Regions from separate parts of the Streptomyces sp. R818 genome, predicted to be linked through region 4. Evidence: riboswitches for the same ligand, from Rfam matches in the RefSeq annotation. Region 4 holds a riboswitch; each other region holds the start of a gene.
The links. Region 4 has a riboswitch for cobalamin ahead of N5I75_RS04200 (FecCD family ABC transporter permease). Riboswitches for the same ligand answer to the same signal wherever they lie in the genome.
Positions count from the first base shown of each region.

Region 1 (5,639 bases), on a different contig from region 4:
CTCCCCTGTCGATGCGGTGATCCTGCCCGCTCCACCGACTCGGGGCCACACTCCGAGGCTGTGGAATCCGTACAGGTCACGACGGCTCATCTGCGAATTCTGCGAAGAATGCGGATGCTAGATTCGCAACTACGAGCCCGTTCGGGCATCCGCACGTACAGGAGGCGCGGCCATGCCCAGGCGTCCCACCGAGCGCAAGATCTACGCCCACGCGAAGCTCCGTCGGCTGCGACGCGAGGCGGGCATGAACCAGGTGGACATGGCCCGTGCGCTCGGCATCTCGACGAGTTACGCCAACCAGATCGAACAGAGTCAGCGCCCGCTGACGGCCTCCGTGCTGCTGCGTGTGGCGGAGGTCTTCGGGGTCGCTCCGGAGCATTTCTCCGGCGCCGACGAGGACCGTCTGGCCACCGATCTGCGGACCGCGCTTGCCGACGAGGCGTGCGGTGCCCCGCCCCCGCCGGTGGAGGAGATCGCCGAAGCGGTCCGCGACCACCCCGAGGTGGCGCGCGCCCTGGTGACCCTGCACCGCCGCTACCGTGACGTCGCCGCGCAGGCGGCGGCGCTCGGTACCTCGGACCGGGGCTCGCCGGGCCCGGCTGCGATGCCGTCCGCCGAACCGCACGACGACGCACGGGACTTCTTCTACGCCCACCACAACCACTTCGCGCCCCTCGACGCGGCCGCCGAGGAGCTGGCCGGGGAGATGGAGCTGCGGCCGGGACAGATCGCCGGGCCACTGGCCGTACGGCTTTCGATGCGGCACGGCCTGAAGGTGGTGCAGGCGGATCCGGGCCGCGCGGCCGACGCGCGTCGCCTGGACCGCGAGTCCGGTCTGCTGTTCCTGTCACCATGGCTCAGTGACGGACAGCGGGCGTTCCAGCTCGCCACCCAGCTCGCACTCCTGGAGCACGACCCGCTTCTCGGTCATCTGACGGACGGGGCAGACGAGTTGGGGTCGTCCGAGGCATCGGCCCTGGCGCGCATCGGGCTCGCGAACTACTTCGCAGGCGCGCTGCTGATGCCGTACACGGCGTTCCACCGGGCGGCGGAGGACAGCGGCTACGACATCGAACTGCTCGCGGCGCGCTTCGGTGTCGGCTTCGAGACGGTCTGCCATCGGCTCAGCACCCTGCAACGGCCCGGGCAGCGCGGGGTGCCGTTCTCGTTCCTGCGGGTCGACCGCGCCGGGAACATCTCCAAACGCCAGTCGGCCACCGACTTCCACTTCTCGCGGCTCGGCGGCACGTGTCCGCTGTGGACGGTGTACGAGGCGTTCTCCGCCCCGGGCCGTGTCCTCACCCAGGTCGCCGAGATGCCGGACGGGAAGCGCCACTTCTGGATCGCTCGCACCGTGACGCGAGGCGGCCACGGGCACCATGCGCCGCGCGCCGAGTTCGCCGTCGCGCTCGGCTGCGAACTGCGCCACGCCCATCGCCTGGTCCACGCGGCGGGAGTCGCACTCGACGATCCCCGGTCCGCCACTCCGATCGGGCTCGGTTGCCGAATCTGTGAACGGCGGGACTGCGCCCAGCGGGCCCGCCCGCCGGCCGGAGGACGGCTGGCGATCGACGCCGGGCGGCGCACGTACGTGCCGTATCCCGTGGAGGGGCAGGAGGACTGAGTCCCGGCGGGTGCTCCGCGCCACACAGCCCCCTGCCCCCGTACTCCCGTACTCCCGTACTCCCGTACTACGGAAGGTTCTGTCATGACCTGCCGCGTCTGGCTCGTCTCGCCCGCCATGAACGCCTCGCTCCGGCAGGCACGGTTCGACGACGGAGCCCCGCTCGATCCGGCGGGCCGCGAGGCAGCGAGAGCCGCCGCCCCGTCGCTGCCCGAGCCCGGCCTGGCCGTCGTGTCCGGGAGCCGCCGCTGCCGTGAGACAGCGGAACTGCTGGGACTCACCTCTTCCGCCTCACCTACTGAACTGGCCGTACCGAACGCAGGGGTGTGGCGCGGCAGAACCCTGGCCGAGGTGAGCGAGAGCTCGCCGCAGGACATCGCCCAGTGGCTGTCGGATCCCGAATTCCCCGCCAGGGGCGGGGAGTCGGTGGCCGACCTCTGCGCGCGCGTGTCACGGTGGCTCCAGGTGACAACCACGGACGACGGTCTCGTGATCGCCGTCGTGGAACCCGAACTGGTGCGTGCTGCCGTCGTGCACGCGCTGGGCGCGCCCCTGTCCGCTTTCTGGCGCTGCGATGTGGCTCCGCTGACGGTCACCGAACTGAGCGGACGTGGCGGGCGCTGGAACGTGCGCTGCGGGCGGCCCCTCTCCCCGGCCGTCGCTCAGCGCGGTCAGGGCCTGCCTTCCCGGTAGCGGTGCAGCAGCGTCGCCAGGGCGCAGCGCGGGCAGTCGGCTTCGGCGGAGCTTTGGTGCGGTGAGGAGGCGCAGGCGGCCGGAGTGCAATCCCCCACCAGTTCCTCCAGCTCTTCCAGAAGGCGCCGGGTCCGCTTGGCCTGCTGGGCGAGCACCCGCACCTTGGCGCTCTGGCCGCCGATCTGTCGTCGGCTCGCAAGAAGGTTCTCGTATTCCTCCATGGTGAGGGCGACCGCCTCACGGCCGCCGAGGACGATGTGCCGGGGCTGCGGTTGTCTGCCCACTCGGCTCCTCGCTTCGTCGCCGGACCAGTGGTGCCTGGGTGAACGCGTGAGGGCCCACGGATGGTTCCGTGGGCCCTCACGTACGACGCGATCGGCTCGATCTCCTCGCCGGAGCGGCCGGTTCAGCTCCCTGCGGGGACCGCGTGGCCGACCGCGGCGGGCCGGGGCTTGAGCAGGCGCTCGGCCAACTCGCCGAAGAGCAGGCCGAATCCGGTCCACAGCGTGATCTGGATGGCGAGGGCGGAGAGCCTGAAGCGCCAGAGCACAGCGGCCGGGAAGTGCTCGGGCACCTCGTTGATCACGGGCAGGAACTGGAAGGCCAGGCCGATGACGACGGCGAAGCCGAGGACCGCGACCACGGTGGCCCACCAGGTGCCCAGACGCGGGGCCAGCCGCTTGCCGAGCATCGTCGCCGCGACCGCGATGAGCACGCTCAGCACCATCATCAGGAAGTACAGCGTGGTCCGCTTGCCGATGGTGTCGGGGTTGCCGACGGCCGGCGGGTTCGCGGGGTACTTCAGGAACGGCACGACGTAGACCGCGAGCAGGGCGCAGCCGGACAGCAGCAGCGCCGTGGCGCGCGGGCCGAAGCGGCCCACCCGGCCGAGCGCGAAGCAGTAGGCGAGCGCCGCGATGCCGCCGAAGGCGACCCCGTAGACGAGGACGCCGGTAGCGAGTCCGGCCGTGGACTGGAGGCTGCGCGAGACGAGTTCGACCTCGTCACCGTGCGAGTGACCGGCGTGGGCCTCCTCGAAGCCGATCGCCTTGTCGACCATCGGCTCGCCGAGCCAGTAGGCGATGACGAGGGCGAGCACGCCCGCCGCGAGACCGGCGAGCATGCCCCGAACGAGCAGGCTGCGTACGGTGGTTGAGTTCATGAGCTGTTCGGTGTCCCTTACGTCAGTGGCAGGGGAAGCCGAGCAGGTGGCGGGCGTCGTGCACCCACTCATGGACGTCCGCGCCGCTGAACACGGAGGTGGCTCCCTGTTCGGCGCCGACGAAGTACAGAAGAACCAGCATCAGGACACCGAAGAACACGGCCCACGGGGCTATGTCCTTCAGGGGGAGCTTGGCCGGTATGACAGGGGTGGTGGCGGTCGGCTGGGCGACGTGCTGCGCCATGGCAGGGCCTCCTCGGGAGTTCGCGTCCCATCTCGGTGGTGCACAGGGACGACAGCCACGGGTCTGACTCACGGGACACAGATGCTGTCCCGTATCACAGTGGCGCGACCGTGCCGGGTTCTCACCGGCTTCCGTCGACCGTCGTCGATAACGAAGAGACGGTATCGCCTGTCGCGTTCATGGCCAAGACCGGCAGAACCACCACGTTCGGCGGCGAGGTCGATGCCGGCGACACGATCGTCCTGGATCGGGGCTCCCGACCCCGATCCGACCCGATTCCCTGGTTTGCCTTGTCATTACGTACGATCACCGGGTCAAAGCCGCGGCAGGAGCCAGGAAGCCGGTGTGAGTCCGGCACGGTCCCGCCACTGTGACCGCGCGCGTCTCGAAGGGCGTACGCGGAAGTCAGGTCACTGACCTGTCGCGGGCCCGATCCGAGGAGCGCGGACTCCGCAGGAGGCTTCCCATGCACGACGGTCACCACCGTTCCCTTTTCTCGTTCTCCCCGTCGGCCGCGGCCGCACGCGGGCGGCGTCCGGCGCGTCTCGCCGCGGCTGCCACCGCGCTGTCGGCGATCCTGCTGACAGCAGGGTGCAGCTCATCGGGCACGTCCGCCGACTCCCCGAAAGCCGGGGCCTCGGCGGCGAAGGGCTTCCCCGTCACCGTCGACAACTGCGGTGTCAAGACGACGTACACGAAGCCGCCGTCCCGCGCGGTGACGATCCACCAGCACCCGGCCGAACTGATGCTCTCGCTGGGCCTCAAGGACCGGATGGTCGGCACCTCGTATCCCGACTCGGCGGTTCTGCCCGCTCTGCGCAAGGACTTCGCGTCGATCCCGCAGCTGTCGAAGGAGGCACCGTCGTTCGAGAAGGTCCTGGACACCGATCCCGACTTCGTCTACGGCGGGTACGCCAGCGCGTTCGCGGAGAAGGAGGGACGCTCGCGCAAGGCGTTCCAGGACGCGGGCATCGACACCTACCTCAACCGGGAGAACTGCGCCGGGAAGAAGGGGGTGACCATGCAGGACACGTATACCGAGATACGCACGATCGGCAAGATCTTCGGCGTCTCCGACCGCGCGTCCGCCCTCGTCTCCAAGCTGCGCGGCCGCGTCGACAAGGCGAGCAAGGCCGTGCGGGACGCGGACGACGTCTCCGTGTTCGTCTACGACAGCGGCGACAAGTCCGCCTTCACCGCGGGCGGCAAGGGCCTGGGCAATGAACTGATCAAACTGGCGGGCGGCAAGAACGTCTTCGCCGACCTGGACGACGTGTTCGGCGACGTCTCCTGGGAACAGGTCGTGGACCGCAAGCCCGACGTCATCGCCATCTACGACTACGCGGGCACCAGCGTCGCGCAGAAGAAGAAGTTCCTGCTCTCCCAGCCCGCACTCGCCGACGTGCCCGCGATCAAGAACAAGCGTTTCGTGGTGCTGCCGCTGACCGACACCCTGGTCGGCGTCCGGTCGGCGGACGCGGTGGGCGACCTGGCGCGCGGGCTGCACCCGGACAGCTTCAAGTGACCGCTCCGGCTGTCGCGAAGGCCAGGAGTTCCGCCGCGGTGAAGGCGGGCCGCCGGGGTTCGTTCGTCCTCACCCTGGTGGTACTCGGCGTGCTCCTGCTCGCCTCCCTGACCGCCGGGCTCGCTCTCGGCTCGGTGCACGTGCCGCCCGCCCAGGTGTGGGGCATCGTGACGCACGCGCTCGGCGTCGACTGGTCGGAGCCGACCTGGACGCGGGCGCGGGAGACGATCGTCCTCGATGTGCGCGGGCCCCGCGTCCTGCTCGGCGCGGTCACCGGCGCCGGCCTCGCCGTCGTCGGTACGGCGTTGCAGGCACTGGTCCGCAACCCGCTCGCCGAGCCGTACCTGCTCGGGGTGTCCTCCGGCGCCTCACTCGGCGCGGTCGCGGTGAT
Region 1 is NZ_JAOCNE010000014.1:240,104-245,742, reverse strand. Features, by position in the region: gene N5I75_RS32670 (short-chain fatty acyl-CoA regulator family protein) at 173-1,624, shown strand; gene N5I75_RS32665 (histidine phosphatase family protein) at 1,709-2,317, shown strand; gene N5I75_RS32660 (hypothetical protein) at 2,296-2,601, opposite strand; gene N5I75_RS32655 (CbtA family protein) at 2,724-3,479, opposite strand; gene N5I75_RS32650 (CbtB domain-containing protein) at 3,502-3,723, opposite strand; cobalamin riboswitch at 3,761-3,910, opposite strand; cobalamin riboswitch at 4,018-4,159, shown strand; gene N5I75_RS32645 (ABC transporter substrate-binding protein) at 4,190-5,248, shown strand; gene N5I75_RS32640 (FecCD family ABC transporter permease) at 5,245-5,639, shown strand, end outside.
Region 1: it holds a riboswitch for cobalamin, as region 4 does, so the genes downstream of both, N5I75_RS32650 (CbtB domain-containing protein) here and N5I75_RS04200 (FecCD family ABC transporter permease) in region 4, are expected to answer to the same signal.

Region 2 (5,639 bases), on a different contig from region 4:
GAGTCCGATGAACGCGACGGTACTGGTCACCAGGCCACCTCCATGGTGTGGTCGAGTTGAGCGGCGAGGCCCAGCTCGCGCTCGCCGAGCGGCTCGAAGAACCGATCGACGTCCGCGTCCGTCACCTCCGCCGGCGTGCTGGGACTCCACTTCGGGTTCCGGTCCTTGTCGATGACCTGGGCGCGGATTCCCTCGGCCAGGTCGGGGTGGGCGAGCGCCGCGCAGGACACCCGGTATTCCTGGTCGAGCACGCGCTCCAGCGCGCTGAGGGCTCGGGCCCGGCGCAGGGCGCACAGGGTCACCTTGAGCGCCGTGGGCGACTTGGCGAGGAGGGTCGCCGCCGCCTCCCGCGCCGCAGGCTCGTCCCGCGCGCACAGCCGGTCCACGATCTCCTCGACGGTGTCCGCCGCGTAGCAGACGTCGATCCAGGAACGGGCGGCCGCCAACTCGCCTCCCGGCGCGGCCTGTACGTGCCGGGCGAGCACCTCGCGCACCGGGGAGTCGGCCAGTTCCCGTACAAGGGCGGGGAGGCCCGCGGAGGGGACGTAGTGATCGGCGAGGCCGCACAGGAGAGCGTCGCCGGGGCCGGCCTGAGCACCGGTCAGGGCCAGATGCGTGCCCAGTTCGCCGGGGGCGAGTGCGAGCAGGTACGTACCGCCGACGTCCGGGACGAATCCGATGCCGGTCTCCGGCATCGCGACGCGCGAGTGTTCGGTGACGACACGGGTGCCGGCGTGCGCCGACACCCCGACGCCGCCGCCCATCACGAGGCCGTCCATCAGGGCGACGTACGGCTTGGGGTAGCGGGCGATCCGGGCGTTGAGCCGGTACTCGTCGCGCCAGAAGGCGGCCGTGGCAGTGCCGTCACCGGCCGTCACGTCGTCGTGGATGGCACGGATGTCGCCGCCCGCGCACAGGCCGCGCGCGCCGGCTCCGCTGAGGACGACGGTCTCGACGGCGTCATCGTGCTCCCACGAGGTGAGCGCCGTGTCGATGCGGCGGACCATGTCGTGGGTGAGGGCGTTGAGGGCCCGCGGACGGTTGAGTGTGACGTGTGCGGCGCGCCCTTCGACGTGCAGCAGGACGGGTTCGTCGGTGCCGGTCACCGGAACGCCCCCGTCAGTCCTCGAGCGACGATGACGCGCATGATCTCGTTGGTTCCTTCCAGGATCTGGTGGACCCGTAGGTCGCGGACGATCTTCTCGATGCCGTAGTCGCTCACATAGCCGTATCCGCCGTGCAGTTGGAGCGCGCGGTCGGCGACCGTGTAGCCGGTGTCGGTGGCGAACCGCTTCGCCATCGCGCACAGGTAAGGGGCCTGCGGGTCCTCGCGGTCGAGGGCCTGGGCGGCCTGGTGCACCAGCGCGCGGGCGGCGTTCAGTTCGGTGGCCATGTCGGCGAGGCGGAAGCGCAGCGCGTCGGCGTCCAACAGACGGCGGCCGAAGGCTTCGCGGTCGGCGAGGTGGGCCAGACTGCGGTGGAGCGCGGTGCGGGCGCCGCCGAGAGAGCAGGCGGCGATGCCGAGCCGTCCGCCGTTGAGCGCGTTCATGGCGATGCGGAAACCGCGGCCCTCGCCGCCCAGAAGACGGTCGGCGGGCAGCCGCACCCCGTCGAGGACGACCTGCCGGGTGGGCTGTGCGTTCCAGCCCATCTTGCGTTCGTTCGGGCCGAAGGAGAGGCCGGGGTCGTCCTTGTCGACGACGAAGGCCGTGATCCCGTCGGCGCCTTCCCCTCCGGTGCGGGCCATCACCACGTACAACTGAGAGGCCCCGGCACCGGAGATGAACTGTTTGACGCCGGTCAGCAGCCAGGTGTCACCGTCGCGGACGGCGCGTGCGGTGAGCGCGGCAGCGTCCGATCCCGCCCCTGGCTCGGTGAGGCAGTAACTGGCCAGATCGTCCATGGCGCACAGGCGGGGCAACCAGCGAGCGCGCTGGCCGTCGTCGCCGTAGCGGTCGATCATCCAGGCGACCATGTTGTGGATGCTCAGGTAGCCGGCGATCGAGGGGCATCCGGAGGCGAGCGTCTCAAAGACGAGGACGCCGTCCGTGCGGCTGAGTCCCGATCCTCCGGCGTCCTCGCCGACGTAGACGCCGCCGAGGCCGAGCCCGGCGGCCTTGCGCAGGACGTCGACGGGGAAGTGCTTGTCCCGGTCCCAGTCGAGCGCGTGCGGCGTGATGTGGTCCTCGGTGAATTCCAGGGTCGCCTCGACCAACGCCTGCTGGTCCTGCGTGAGCCAGGTGTGCGACTGCACCGTGCGCGAAGCACTCGTGGTGCTCGTGGTACTCATGGCGCTCATGACGTTCATCCCATCGTCGGGATCGTGAAGGTGGCGCCCTCGCGCGCACCGGCGGGCCAGCGGGACGTCACGGTCTTCGTGCGGGTGTAGAAGCGGATGGCGTCGGGGCCGTGCTGGTTGAGATCACCGAAGCCCGACGCCTTCCAGCCGCCGAAGGTGTGGTAGGCGACGGGGACCGGGATCGGGACGTTGACGCCGACCATTCCGGTGTTCACCCGCCGGGTGAAGTCCCGGGCGGTGTCGCCGTCCCGGGTGAAGATCGCGACGCCGTTGCCGTACGTGTGCTCGCTGGGCAGCCGCAGCGCCTCCTCGTAGTCGGCGGCACGTACGACGGACAGGACGGGGCCGAAGATCTCCTCCTGGTAGATCCGCATGGCCGGCGTGACACGGTCGAAGAGGCTGGCGCCCGCGAAGAATCCGTCCTCGTACCCGGCGAGGGTGAAGTCCCGGCCGTCGACGACCAGTTCGGCCCCTTCTTTCACTCCGAGGTCCACGTACCCGCGGACCCGGTCCAGCGCTTCGCGGCAGACCAGGGGGCCGAAGTCGGCTTCCGGGTCGTCGCTGCGGCCGATGCGCAGCGATCCGATCCGGTCCTTGAGCCGCGCCACCAGCGCGTCAGCGGTGTCCTCCCCGACGGGCACGGCGACCGAGACGGCCATGCAGCGCTCACCGGCCGATCCGTAGCCCGCGCCGATCAGGGCGTCCACGGCCTGGTCGAGGTCGGCGTCGGGCATCACGATCATGTGGTTCTTGGCTCCGCCGAAGCACTGGGCGCGCTTGCCGTGAGCGGCGGCGGTGGCGTAGACGTGCGCGGCGATCGGAGTGGAGCCGACGAAACCGAGCGCCTGGACCCGCGGGTCGGTCAGGAGGGTGTCGACCGCTTCCGCACCGCCGTTGACGACATTGAGGACGCCGGGCGGCAGGCCGGCGTCCAGGAAGAGTTCGGCGAGCCGCAGCGGGACCGAGGGGGCTCGCTCGGACGGCTTCAGGATGAAGGCGTTGCCGCAGGCCAGCGCGGGGGCCGCCTTCCACAGCGGGATCATGGCGGGGAAGTTGAAGGGGGTGATGCCCGCGACGACGCCGAGCGGGGAGCGCAGCGAGTGCACGTCGATTCCGCTGCCGGCGTTGTCGGTGAAGTCACCCTTGAGGAGGTGCGGGATGCCGGCCGCGAACTCGACTACTTCCAGGCCGCGTTGGATGTCGCCGTGTGCGTCGGCGACGGTCTTGCCGTGTTCGGACGACAGGAGCCGGGCCAGGGCGTCCTTCTCCCGGTCGACGAGTGTGAGGAACCTCAACATGACGCGGGCGCGCCGCTGCGGGTTCCATTCCCCCCACCCCTCCTGCGCGCGGACGGCGTCCCCGATCGCGGCCTCGGTCTCGGCCGCGTCCGCGAGGGGGACGTGGGCCTGGACCTGTCCGGTGTTCGGGTCGTACACGTCGCCGTAAGTGCCCGAGGATCCCTCGGTGCGCCTGCCGCCGACGAAGTGGGTCAACTCGCGCACAGGGGCGCGGTCTTGCGTGCGGACCATGAATGCCTGCTCTCGTCAGGTGATCCGGGATGGCGCGCGGACCCGAGGGCACGGCGACGCGGTGGCGTGCGGGTGCCAGAGGGCCGCGCGAGAGCGCGAATGGCTGGGTGACCGTCAGGCCGTAACGGCCGACAGGTGGGCGAATACGCGTCTGGGCCGGGCCGGTTGGGCAGGACCGCCGGGATCGTGGAAACACACCGGTGCCATGCGTGTCAGCTCCATCCTCGTGGACAACACGGAACATTCCGCAGCCGGTATCCTGACTCCCGGATCAGCGCGCACCGTCCGCCTTCCCGGCGTCCGAAGACGTCAGTGGCGTGTCGCTCGACGGCGAACTCCCCGGTCACAGTGGCGGGACCGTGCCGGACTCACACCGGCTTCCCTGCACCGCGGACCTATCCCCTCGACTATATAGTTGGACGTCCTAGTAAATCCAGCCCCGGCGCCGCCGCTCCACCGAATGGCTAGTGTGCCTCTATGTCCGCTCCAGAGGTTGCTGTCCACCGGTCCGCCCGCATGGTGCTCATCGACGGCGAGGGCCATGTGCTGCTGTTCAAGTCGCTGGCAGACCCTGGCGACCCGGCCGCCGGACACGTCTGGGGCACACCGGGTGGGGGCGTCCACGACGGCGAGACCCTCGCGACGGCGGCCGCACGTGAACTACACGAAGAGACCGGGCTGTTGGTGGCCGCAGAGTCCCTCGGATCGCCGGTGGTCCACACGTCCGGGTACGCGGATCTGGGCTGGGAGCGGGGCCTCTTCGAGGACGTCTTCCTCCTGTGCCGCGTGACTTCGCACGATGTCGACACCAGCAGCCAAGAGGACCAGGAGCGGCGCCACCACGCGGGGCACCGCTGGTGGGGCGTACAGGAGTTGGCCGCCACCCACGACACCGTGCATCCGTGGGGAGTGGCCGAGTTGGTGACACGGAGCATGTCAGGCGATGCTCCCGCCGCTCCCGTCCGTCTCCCCTGGCACCACTGACGCGGCTCCCCGCTCCGGGCTCTCCGCGATGCGCAGCAGATACGTGTCCATGATCCAGCCGTGCCGCTCGCGGGCCTCGGACCGTACGCGTCGGATGCGGTCCACGACCTCGTTCAGTGGTCCGGCGACGAGCAGTTCGTCCGGGGTGCCGAGGTAGGCGCCCCAGTAGATCCACACATCGTCACCCTCGACCTGTGTGAACGACTCGTGGGCGTCGAGCATGACGACGATGTCGCCGTCGTCGTTCTGAGCCACGTCGGTCAGGCGGCGGGCCGGGGTGATGTGCACCGGACGGCCGACCTGGTTGAGCGGGATACGGTGCCGGGCGGTGAGCGTGGCGACGCTGGTGATGCCGGGGACCACCTCGACGGCGACGGACAGTGCGCCGCGGTCCTCGATGTCCCCGAGGATGCCGAGCGTGCTGTCGTAGAGGGAAGGGTCGCCCCAGACCAGGAACGCGCCCGTCTCGCCCTGCGCCATCTCCTCGCTCATCGCCTGCTCGAAGATCTCCCCGCGCCGCTCACGCCAGTCCTGGACGGCCGCCGTGTAGTCGGTGCGATCCATGGGCCGGCGGTCGCGGCTCGGGTCCTCGACCTCGACCACGCGGTACGGGCCCTGCGCGTGCTCCTCGATCATCCGGTGCCGCAGGTCGGTCAAGGACGCCTTGCTCGGGCCCTTGCCCACGATGAAGAAGACGTCCGCGCGCCGGATCGCCTTCACCGCCTGGAGGGTCAGGTGGTCGGGGTCGCCCGAGCCGATACCGATGACGAGGATCGCGCGCTGTTCCGTACTCATGGGGTCAGTCTTTCAGGGCGTGTCGCGGCGGC
Region 2 is NZ_JAOCNE010000014.1:249,455-255,093, reverse strand. Features, by position in the region: gene mmsB (3-hydroxyisobutyrate dehydrogenase) at 1-150, opposite strand, end outside; partial or broken gene N5I75_RS32710 (enoyl-CoA hydratase/isomerase family protein) at 81-1,106, opposite strand; gene N5I75_RS32705 (acyl-CoA dehydrogenase family protein) at 1,103-2,290, opposite strand; gene N5I75_RS32700 (CoA-acylating methylmalonate-semialdehyde dehydrogenase) at 2,305-3,828, opposite strand; cobalamin riboswitch at 4,061-4,255, opposite strand; gene N5I75_RS32695 (NUDIX hydrolase) at 4,306-4,812, shown strand; gene cobF (precorrin-6A synthase (deacetylating)) at 4,765-5,607, opposite strand.
Region 2: it holds a riboswitch for cobalamin, as region 4 does, so the genes downstream of both, N5I75_RS32700 (CoA-acylating methylmalonate-semialdehyde dehydrogenase) here and N5I75_RS04200 (FecCD family ABC transporter permease) in region 4, are expected to answer to the same signal.

Region 3 (5,639 bases), on a different contig from region 4:
CTCTCCGAGGGGCAGAAGCTCGCCCTCGTCCTGGCCATCCAGCTCACCGCGGCCCCGAAGGTCCTGCTCCTCGATGAGCCGACCCGCGGCCTCGACTACCAAGCGAAGACCCAACTCACCGGCATAGTCGATGAGTTGGCGGTGGAGGGGCGTACCGTCGTCGTCTCCACCCACGACGTCGAGTTCGCCGCGCGGGCCGCCGACCGGGTCGTGGTGATGGCCGAGGGCGACATCGTCGCCGACGGCCCGACCGCCGACGTCATCGTCGCCTCACCCGTCTTCGCACCGCAGACGGCGAAGATCCTCGCACCGCTGCCCTTCCTCACGGTGGACCAAGCCGGCGCGGCTCTCCGGAGTGCCGAGGAGGGTGATCGGTCATGACGACGTCACTGCTCAACAAGCCCACGCCGGCCGCCATCCGGCTCTCGCCGCGCGTCGGGCTGGTCATCGTCATGGCGGCCTTCCTGGGCGTGGTCGCGTTCTTCTGGCCGTTCGTCGTCGCACCGGGAACCTTCGGGGCGAGCTATGCGCCCCCGCTGATCTTCGGTGTCCTGCTGATCCTTGTCCTCTGCGTCGTCCTGTCGGAGATCGCCGAGGGCGGCATCGACTCCAAGGCGCTCGCCATGCTCGGCGTCCTGTCCGCCGTGAACGCCGCACTGCGGCCGCTGGGCGCGGGAACGGCAGGCATCGAAACCGTCTTCTTCGTCCTCGTCCTCGCCGGGCGCGTCTACGGACCGGGCTTCGGCTTCACGCTCGGCTGCACGTCGCTGTTCGCCTCCGCGCTCATCACCGGCGGGGTCGGGCCCTGGATGCCGTACCAGATGTTCGGCTGCGCCTTCGTCGGCATGCTCGCCGGATTCCTGCCGCGCGCCACCGGCCGCCGCGAGGTCCTGCTGCTCGCGCTCTACGGCTCGCTGTCCGGCTACCTCTTCGGCTTCCTTCTCAACCTCTCCTTCTGGCCGTTCTCGCTCGACCCCAACAGCTCGATCGCCTACCTGCCCGGACTGCCCTTCACCGAGCAGTGGCACCGCTACGTCGCCTTCGACCTGGCCACGTCGCTGGGGTGGGACACGGGACGCGCCGTCACGAACTTCGTGTGCATCCTGCTGGCCGGTCCCGCCGTCCTGACCACCTTCCGGCGGGCGGCGCGCAAGGCGCGGTTCCGAGCGCCGGTGCGGTTCGCGCCACTGGCCGCGGACGACAGCTGAACACGCGGTGTCCGGGGCTCCACGCAGTGCGTGGAGCACGTCCTCGCAGGCACCGATGGCTTGAGACGTCGCCTGCGCACACAGCCGACAGTGCTCATCGTGGCGGGCGTGCTGGGCGCATTCGTCGTGGCTGCGGCGGCAGGCGATCAGGCAGGCGTCGACCTGCGCGGTCAACAGGGCCGGGTCGTGGCTCGTACCGCGGGTGACCTTATTGCACATATATTGCAACTACGGTTGATGTGCAGCAGAGCGAAATGAGGTCGTGGTGGGCGGACCGGTGGTGCTGGGGATCGAGTCGTCGTGCGACGAGACCGGCGCGGGCGTGGTGCAAGGCGGAAAGCTGCTGGCCCACGTGGTCGCGTCGAGCATGGACGAGCACGCACGCTTCGGCGGCGTGGTGCCCGAGATCGCCTCCCGCGCCCACCTGCAAGCCTTTGCGCCGGTCGTGCGGCAGGCCCTGGCCGAGGCCGGGCTGCGGCTCGGGCAGATAGACGCCGTCGCCGTCACCACCGGCCCCGGCCTGTCGGGCGCTCTCCAGGTCGGCCTGGCCGGCGCGAAGACCCTGGCCTACGCGGCGGGCGTGCCGCTGTACGGGGTGCACCACCTGGCCGGCCACGTCGCCGCCGACATCCTCGAACACGGTCCGCTGCCCCAGCCGTGCGTCGTCCTGATCGTCTCCGGCGGCCACACCTCGCTGCTGCTCGTGAGGGACCTGGTGCGCGAGCCGATCCTGCACCTGGGCGACACGCTGGACGACGCGGCCGGCGAGTGCTTCGACAAGGTGGCCCGCATCCTCGGACTGCCCTATCCCGGCGGTCCGGCCATCGACCGCGCAGCCCGTGCCGGCGACCCCGGCGCCGTCACCTTCCCGCGCCCGCTGACCCGCCCCGGCGACGACCCGTACGCCTTCTCCTTCTCCGGACTGAAGACGGCCGCGGCCCGCTGGGCCGAGCAGTACCGCAAGCACGGCGAGGAGCCGCCGGTCGCCGACGGGGCCGCCGCCCTTCAGGAAGCCGTCGCCGACGTCTTGACCCGCAAGGCCCTGCGCGCCTGCCGCGACCACGACGTGAAGACCCTGATCGTCGTCGGTGGCGTGGCCGCCAACTCCCGGGTCAGGGAGCTGGCCGAGCAACGCTGCGCCGCCGCGGGCATCGAACTGCGGGTGCCGCCGATGACGTTGTGCACGGACAACGGCGCGATGATCGCGGCAGTCGGCGACCTGCTCGTGCGCTCCGGCGCACAGCCCGCCCCGCTCGACGTCTCCATCGACCCGTCCGCACCCCTGGAGTACGCCTCCCTCGTCCCGCTCTCCGGCTCCGCGACCCGGGCCGCGTGATGAGCCTCGTCGTGCGCGTCGTCCTCGGACGGCGGCTGTTGTCGTACGCGCAGGGCGTGCGGGACGTGTACGCCGATGCCTTCGGGCGGCCACCCTGGAACGAAGCCCCCGCGCAGGCCGACGCCTACGTGGAACGATTGGAGACCGACGTGCTGCGCCCCGGGTTCACCGCGGCCGTGGCCCTGGAAGGCGAGACGGTGTTCGGCTGGGCCACGGCCTGGACCACGCCTCGGCCCTTTCCCGCGGAGCGCTGTTATCCGCAGGTCGCGGTCGCCCTCGGCGCAGAACGGACGCAGGAGTGGCTGTGCGGTTCCCGCGAGGTCGACGAACTCGCCGTCGCCGCCCGGGCCCGCGGCAGCGGTACCGGCGTGCGCCTGCTGGACGCGGTGACCGCCGACCGCGCGGACGGCCGCTGCTGGCTGCTCACCTCGGCCCGCGCCACCGACACCCTCCGCTTCTACGAACGGGCCGGCTGGACGGCCGCCACCCACCCCACGCCAGGCGGGGCCGGCCACACCGCGCTACTGGGACCGAGGCATCCCGCACGACACCGCGCCTCCCGTCCCCTGTAAGCGGGGTGAAACGATGGACCGCGGACACGGGCGACGGCGCCCCGAGGAAATCCGGTGTGAATCCGGTGCGGTACCGCCACTGTGATCGGCGAGCGGATCCCCATGAGCCACTGCCTTGTGAGAGGTGGGAAGGCTGGGACGAGCAGAGACCCGAGAGCCAGGAGACTCACGCTGTCGCCTCCTCGACACACCCCCGGGGCGGACTTCCCCGGCAAGAGGAAGGATGCGGCATGCCTGAGCGGTTCGCCGACGAGATCGAGGCGACAGTGGAGCGGGCGGTGCGGGCGGTCCCGTGCCGGGTGGTGGTGTGCCGCGACTGCTGCTGCGGCACCGCCAAGGTTCAAGGGGATCACGCGGCGCAGACGGCGCGTCTGCGGGAGATCGCCCCGGTGCGGATCTCCGAGTGTCTTGACGTGTGCGAACAGGCCAACGTCGTCGTGGTGCAGCCGTCGGCGGCAGGGCGCGCGGCAGGCGCTCGCCCGGTCTGGCTCGGGTTGGTCAACGACCCGGCTGCCACCGAGGACATAGGGGGCTGGGTGCGGGCCGGTGGTCCGGGTGTCGCGCCCCGGCCCGAGATCCTCGACCTCTATCTGATCGACCCGCCGCGCCGCGCTGGCACAGCGACCTCATGACCGGAATGACCAGAGGTCTGGGGGCGGCGGACGAAGTGCCGGCGGGCGACGTCGTCGAGGCGCTGCGCGACGTCGCACAACTGGGCGGTTTCTTCGCCCTCGACACGGTCCCGGGGCGCGCGGCATGTCAAGAGCGGCTCACCCGGGAGGAGTTCGCCGCGCGGGCCAGGACCGTCAACGAACGCTACGGCACCGCTGAAGCCCGTATCGGCGTCTCCATCGCCCACCTCGGACTCGCGGCCCGCCTGTGGTCGCCGGTCCTCACCTGTGCCCTCGTGCACGGGGTGGTACCGGTGATGACCACCGTGGAATGGGCCGGGGACAGCTCGGCCCTGCGGCTGCCCGGACCTCGGGGCAGCCGCGCCCCGGGGTCGGCGTCGGCGCTCGCCGACGCCGTGCGCGCCCAGGCCGACGGCGTCCTTCAGCACGTGGAGAGCCACCTGCCCGGCAAGATGGCGCCGCGGCTGCTCGCCGGGAACTCCGCTTCCGCGCTGGTCGGTTCGGCGGCGCAGTTGCTGAGGTCCCGGCCCGGCCTGCGGGTGCCGCTCACCGAGCTGACACGGGAACTCCTGGAGACGGGACGGCTGCGCGGGACCGGCTGGATCACCGGCCCCGAGCTGACCTTCCGCCGCCGCAGCTGCTGCCTGTACTACCGGGCGCCGAACGGCTCGAAGTGCGGCGACTGCTGCCTGAACCGGTGACCCGTCAGGGGCCTTCGTCGGGCACCGGCACGTCCGCAGGCAGGAACGTCACCTGGGGACGGCCCGTGCGGGGGTGCACCGCGACTTCGGCGGTCACCTCGTAGACCTCCGCGAGCAGGCGCGCGGTGAGCACCTCGTGCGGCGGCCCGGACGCGACGACACCGCCGTCGCGCAGCACGTACAGGCGATCGCAGTAGTACGCGGCCAGGTTGAGGTCGTGCAGAGCGACAAGAACCGTCGCGGGCAGCCGGCGCAGTACGGTCAGGATCTCCAACTGGTGCCGGATGTCGAGGTGGTTGGTCGGTTCGTCCAGGACGAGCAGCGACGGCTCCTGGGCCAGAGCGCGGGCGATGAGCACCCGCTGGCGCTCACCACCGGAGAGCCGGTCGAAGGGGCGGTCGGTCAGCGGGACGGCGTCGACCGCGGCGAGCGCCGCCTCGATCAGCTCGGCGTCCTGTGTCGTGTCGCCCGACAGGAGCCGCTTGTGCGGGGTCCGGCCCATCGCGACGACCTCACGCACGCTCAGGTCGAGGCCGGACGGAGCGTCCTGCACCACCGCGGCCAGCGTGCGCGCCAGCCGGCGCGGGGGCAGGGACCAGGCGTCCTCGCCGTCGACCCGGACCGCTCCGGCATCCGGCCGCAGGACGCGGTAGACGGCGCGCAGCAGGCTGGACTTGCCACTGCCGTTCGGTCCGACGAGGCCGATCGTCTCGCCAGGGCGGGCCGTGAGCGAGACGTCGTGGACCAGGTGCCGGGCGCCGGCCGTCAGCGTGACGCCCTCGACGTGGAGTTCGGCCGCCGCCGTCATGCCGCGCCTCCCGCCTGCTTGCGCGCGTCGCGCCGCATCAGCCACAGGAAGAACGGGCCTCCGCACAGGGCGGTGAGAACGCCGACCGGGATCTCCTCCGGCGCCGCCACGGTCCGCGCCGCGATGTCCGCGAGAACCAGGAAGGAGGCGCCCCCGAGTGCGGCGGCCGGCAGGATGCGCCGGTGGTCGCCGCCGACGAGCAGGCGCACGATGTGCGGCAGCATCAGGCCGACGAAGCCGATCGGTCCGGCCGCGGCCACCAGCACTCCGGTGACCAGCGAGACGAGTACGAACATCCGGGCCCGGAACCGTGCGACGTCCAGGCCGAGAGTGGCGGCGGCCTCTTCCCCGGCGAGCAGCAGGTTCAGGTTCGGGGCCTGCA
Region 3 is NZ_JAOCNE010000014.1:234,151-239,789, forward strand. Features, by position in the region: gene N5I75_RS32600 (ABC transporter ATP-binding protein) at 1-381, shown strand, start outside; gene N5I75_RS32605 (ECF transporter S component family protein) at 378-1,208, shown strand; partial or broken gene N5I75_RS32610 (four-helix bundle copper-binding protein) at 1,254-1,427, opposite strand; gene tsaD (tRNA (adenosine(37)-N6)-threonylcarbamoyltransferase complex transferase subunit TsaD) at 1,474-2,544, shown strand; gene N5I75_RS32620 (N-acetyltransferase family protein) at 2,544-3,116, shown strand; cobalamin riboswitch at 3,160-3,284, shown strand; gene N5I75_RS32625 ((2Fe-2S) ferredoxin domain-containing protein) at 3,347-3,748, shown strand; gene N5I75_RS32630 ((2Fe-2S)-binding protein) at 3,754-4,449, shown strand; gene N5I75_RS32635 (ABC transporter ATP-binding protein) at 4,454-5,257, opposite strand; gene N5I75_RS32640 (FecCD family ABC transporter permease) at 5,254-5,639, opposite strand, start outside.
Region 3: it holds a riboswitch for cobalamin, as region 4 does, so the genes downstream of both, N5I75_RS32625 ((2Fe-2S) ferredoxin domain-containing protein) here and N5I75_RS04200 (FecCD family ABC transporter permease) in region 4, are expected to answer to the same signal.

Region 4 (5,639 bases):
CCCGGGCCCGTCCCCGGGGCCTCGCGTCAGGTCATCGAACCCACCACGACCGCAGTGCACACGAAGGTCACCGCGACCGTCACGAGCATGGCGAACAGTGTGCCGCGCAGCCACCGTGCGAACCGGACGTGGTGCGCCGCCTCCACCGCGCCGACGCTCTCGGCGATGTGCTCGGTCACCATGCGGGCCACGTATATCTGCTCCCCGAGGTACCACTCCTCGATGTCCCTCTGCTGCTCGTACGTCAGTCCGTCCGTGTCCGCGATGAAGGCGGCGACGCGTTGCCGCGCGGCGCTCAGGCGGGCCTCCCGGGACAGATACGCCTCGATCTCGGCCAGACCGCGGGCGGCCTGGTCGCCGGTGCGGGCGGCGGGCTTCCGGACGATGTCGTCGTTCACGGCGTACTCCTAGAGAGGCGAACGGATCCGGGGAGGTCCCCCACTCCTTCGACAGAACCGGGAGCCGATTCGTGACATGCCGGGTACGACGCTACGCGGACATGGCCGGAGCCGCCTGCGCACGCGGGCAACCAACGTGTCACACGTCCGGGGTCCGCGAACGTGTTGCGGCCCGGCGCCGCGCAGGCGGACGTCGAAGCGGTCCCGGCCGCCGCGAACCCGGAGAGGCGCCCGTCCAAGCCCGGCGGGAACAGCACGGCTGCCCCGCGCTGTTGCACCGCGTGGGGCAGCGGCACCGTCGTACGTCCGCCGCGCCCCCGTACCGAAAGACGTATGTCCGCAGGAGGACTGTTCCATGACTGACCGGCCGTTGACGCTCACGGCTGTGCACGCCCACCCCGACGACGAGGCGACCAGCACCGGTGGCGTCTTGGCGCGCTATGCGGCGGACGGCGTCCGCACGGTGCTCGTGACCTGTACCGACGGCGCGTGCGGGGACGGGCCGGGAGGGGCGAAGCCGGGCGATCCCGGCCACGATCCGGCGGCCGTCGCCGCGCTGCGCCGGCGGGAGCTCGAGGCGAGCTGCGAGGTCCTCAAGATCAGCGACCTGGAGATGCTCGACTACGGCGACTCCGGGATGATGGGCTGGCCGAGCAACGACGCCCCGGGCGCCTTCTGGCAGACCCCCGTGGACGAGGCCGCCGCCCGGCTCGCGGAACTCATGCGCCACTACCGCCCCGACGTGGTCGTCACCTACGACGAGAACGGCTTCTACGGCCACCCCGACCACATCCAGGCGAACCGCATCACGATGGCCGCGCTGAAGCTGGCCGACCTGTCCCCCAAGGTGTACTGGACGACGATGCCCCGCTCGGGCATGCAGCGGTTCGGCGAGATCATGCGCGAGTTCGGCGAGGACATGCCGGAGCCGGACCCCGCCGAGGCCGAGGCGCTGGCGGAGATCGGCCTGCCGGACGACGAGATCACCACGTGGGTGGACACGACCGCGTTCAGCGGGCAGAAGTTCGACTCGCTGGCCGCGCACGCCAGCCAGGGCGAGAACATCTTCTTCCTCAAGATGGGCAAGGAGCGGTTCGGCGAGCTGATGGGCATGGAGACGTTCGTACGGGTCCAGGACACCACCGGCGCGCCGCTGCCCGAGAACGACCTCTTCGCCGGACTGCGCTGACCGGCCCGGCCCACGGGCCTCTCTGGCCGCGCGGTCGTCGCCCACGGGCCCATCTGACCGCGCGGTCGTCGAGCGCAGCCGCACCTGACCCGGTGGTCGTCGCCTGCAGCCGCACTTGACCGTGCGGTCGTCAGTCGCGCGACGACCGCTCGGCAAGCAGCCGGTGCAACTCCTTGACGCGGGGCACCAGTTCGTCGACCGGCCCCTCGACGGTCACGTGCGGCGCGACCTCCTGGATCGGCAGGGCGCGCACCGGCGCCTCCGGGCGGCCCCATTCGGCCAGCCACTGGCCCAGCTGGGCCGAGGAGGCGACGTACACGATGCGGCCGAGCCCGACCCAGGCGTGGGCCGCCGCGCACATCGGGCAGTGCTCGCCCGAGGTGTAGACGGTGGCCGCGCGCCGCTCCTCCGGGGAGAGGTGCTCGGCCGCCCACCTGGCCAGCTCGAACTCGGGGTGGCGGGTGGCGTCCCCGCCCGCGACCCGGTTGTGGTCCTCGGCGCGGACCGCGCCCGTGCCGTCCACGAGCACGGAGCCGAACGGCTCGTCCCCGCTCTCCAGGGCCTCGGCGGCCAGCTCCACGCAGCGGCGCAGATGTGCCGACTCGCTCGCGTCCATCGCGGTCCCTTCTCCTCGTCCGTCGTCGGGATCGCGTCGATCGTCGCATGCCGCACCGCCGGCAACGGCTCGACCCGGACGTGTGCCGGTGACACCTTGTCGCCTACCCTCGTGCGGAGAAGACCTCGTGTGAGGGCATGTGACCGCATGTCCGTCCACTCCAAGGAGGCGATGGTGCTCGGACGCGGCACACGTCTGTTCGCGATCGCCATGGCCGCCCTCTGCATCGTGCTCATCGGCCCGAGCGCACCGAGCGGCGCCCTCATCGCCAAGCCGCTGCCCGCCGACGCCGCCCAGGGCATCGTGCCGAACCGGGTCCTGACGTGGAACATCTGCAACCCGTGCGGGAGCGGGCAGAACATGGGCCGGGCCGCGGAGATCGCCACGTACGCGCCGCAGGTGTTCGGCCTGCAGGAGGCATGTGTGCGTGACGTCGAGAAGATCCGCGACTACCTGGAGGTCTTCTACGGCCTCGTCTACGAGGTCGAGTACGGGTCGGTCCTGCGGAACTGGAACCGCTGCGGCGGTCTGCCGTGGCAGGGCGGCGCGTACGGCCAGGCCATCCTCTCCGCGGCGGCGATGACCGATCACGTGAACGTGGAGTACCCCGACGGCGGCTCCGAGGACCGCGGGTACATGGCCGTCACGACCAAGGTGGGCGGCCGGTCCGTCCGCGTCTTCAACACGCACTTCGCCGAGCGGCAGCAGCCTGACATCCGGGCGGACCAGGCCCGCGTGCTCGCCGCCGAAGTCGCCCGTCACGACCACACGATCGTCCTCGGCGACTTCAACGCCGTACCGGACGCCTCCGAACTCCGCCCGATGTGGCGACTGGCCGAGGACGCCGATCCGGCGTGCCGCCCGTTCCCCGACGGCGGCGCCTGCGAGCCGACGACCGACTGGCAGAGCAAGTTCGACTACATCTTCCTGCGCGGCATCGCTCCGCTCACCCACCAGGTCCGCCCGAGCCCGTACTCGGACCACCATCCCCTGCACGCGGAGATCGATCCGGCGTGGTGACCCGAACGGCCCGGAACGTCCGGGCCGGTGAGTACCGCCCGCGCCAGTAGGTACCGCTCACGCCAGTAAGTACCGTCCACGCTGGTAAGTACCGCCCGCCCGCCCCGCCCCTGACCCAGGCTTGCTACGCTTCGGCTGCCTTCCGTGGGGGAAGCCGGTGCGAGTCCGGCGCTGTCCCGCAACGGTGTGCGTGGCCTGTTCCGTCCGAGTGCGGGCCCGCGAGTCCGATCACCCACGGCAGGTGTGCGACCCGTCGACCGCTCGCCGTGGACTGCGAGCAGGGACCGCCGAAGCCCTCCCGGCCTTCAGGTGCCCTGCGTTGCAGCCGTGGCGCCGACCCGGAGGATGTGCGCCCGCTTTGCTCCGCACCGCCGCTGCCCCTGCCCGCACGGGTGTCGCCCGTACGCGCCGGGGACACCTGCCCACCGTCCCGCTGGTCATCGCGCTCGCGCTCGTCCTGGTGGTCTCGCTGGCGTGCGGGGTCGCGCTCGGCGCCACCGGGATGAGCTGGCGGCAGGTGGTGCGGCTGATGTGGGCCGGGCTCAGCGGCGGCAGCCTCGGCAGCGCGGACGCCGGGGCCTACACCATCGTGTGGGAGATTCGCTTCCCGCGCGTCGTCCTCGCGGCCGTCGTCGGCGCGGGCCTCGCCTCGGTCGGCGTCGCCGTGCAGGCGCTGGTGCGCAACGCCCTCGCCGACCCGTTCGTGCTCGGCATCTCCTCCGGCGCCGCCGTCGGGGCCAACGCCGTCATCCTGTTCGGCGCGCTCGCCGGGCTCGGCGTCTGGGCGCTCTCGTTCTCCGCCTTCCTCTCCGCGCTCGCCGCGACCCTCGTCGTCTACGCGGTGGCCCGCTCCCCGCTCGGACTCAGCCCGCTGCGCCTGGTCCTGACCGGCACCGCCCTCGCCTACGGGTTCCAGGCCGTCACGACCGTCATGGTGTTCAGCGCGGAACGGGGCGAGGCGGCGCGCGCGGCCATGATGTGGCTGCTCGGCAGCCTGGGCGGGGCCACCTGGCCGAAGGTGCCGCTGGCCGCCGCGACCGTGGTGGCGGGCTGGCTGTGGCTCAGGGTGCGGGCGGGCGCGCTCGACGCCCTCGCGATGGGCGACGAGACGTCGGCGGCGCTCGGCGTCCCGCCCGACCGGCTGCGGCGCGAACTGTTCGTCGTGACCGCGGCGGTGACCGGCACGGTCGTCGCCGTGAGCGGGGCCATCGGCTTCGTCGGTCTGATGGTGCCGCACCTCGTGCGCATGCTCGTCGGCGCCTCGCACACCCGCGTCCTCGCCGTCGCGCCGCTCGCCGGGGCCGTGCTGCTCGTGTGGGCCGACGTGTTGTCACGGGTGCTGCTCGCGCCGACCGAACTGCCCGTGGGCGTGGTGACGGCCGCGCTGGGTGTGCCCGCGTTCCTGCTGCTGATGCGGCGCGGCGGCCATGCGCTCGCCGGGCGCTGAGCCAAGCACCCGCCCAAGAGGCCCGTCCAAGAGGCCCGTCAAAAAGGTTCGTCAAAAAGGTTCGTCAAAACAGAGGGAGAAGACACGTGCGGCTCGACGTCGAAGGTGTGTCGGTCGAGGTGGCGGGTGTACGGCTCGTCGACGAGGTCACCCTCGACGTGCCCGCCGGCACCTTCGTGGGGCTCGTCGGCCCCAACGGCAGCGGAAAGTCGACCCTGTTGCGGTGCGTGTACCGGGCGCGCCGCCCCGACGCCGGGCTCGTCAGGGTCGACGCCGAGGACGTGCACCGCATGGCCCCGCGGGCCGCGGCACGGCTGCTCGCCGCGCTGCCGCAGGAGTCGGCCGCGGACTTCGACTTCACGGTCACCGAGGTCGTCGCGATGGGCCGCCTCCCGCACCGCGACCGCACCGCCGCCCGCGACCGGGAGCTCTGCCGGTACGCGCTGGAACAGGCCGGGGTGGCACACCTCGCGACACGTGGCTTCCTGTCGCTCTCCGGCGGCGAGAAACAACGTGTGCTGATCGCCCGCGCGCTCACCCAGGAGCCACGCGTCCTCGTCCTGGACGAGCCCACGAACCACCTCGACATCGCCCATCAGCTCGATGTGCTGCGCCGGGTGCGGCTCAGCGGTCCGACCGTCCTCGCCGCCCTGCACGACCTCAACCTCGCCGCCGCCCACTGCGACCTGCTGCATGTCCTGCACGGCGGCCGGGTCGTCGCCTCCGGTCCGCCGGACGAGGTCCTCTCCCCCGCGCTGCTCGCCGACGTCTTCGGCGTACGGGCGCACCGGGTGCGCCACCCGGAGACCGGCGCGACCCAGTTCCTGTTCGACCAACTCGCCCCCTGACAACCCTCGTTCCCTGGATGGCTCCTGTGCGCAGACTCGTCTCCACCGCCTCGCTCGGCCTCGCCGCCGCCCTCACCCTCACCGCCTGCGGAGCGGACGTCGCGTCCGACTCCAAGAGCGC
Region 4 is NZ_JAOCNE010000002.1:300,635-306,273, reverse strand. Features, by position in the region: gene N5I75_RS04220 (hypothetical protein) at 27-398, opposite strand; gene N5I75_RS04215 (PIG-L family deacetylase) at 754-1,587, shown strand; gene N5I75_RS04210 (nucleoside deaminase) at 1,718-2,203, opposite strand; gene N5I75_RS04205 (endonuclease/exonuclease/phosphatase family protein) at 2,351-3,223, shown strand; cobalamin riboswitch at 3,349-3,477, shown strand; gene N5I75_RS04200 (FecCD family ABC transporter permease) at 3,582-4,670, shown strand; gene N5I75_RS04195 (ABC transporter ATP-binding protein) at 4,757-5,518, shown strand; gene N5I75_RS04190 (ABC transporter substrate-binding protein) at 5,545-5,639, shown strand, end outside.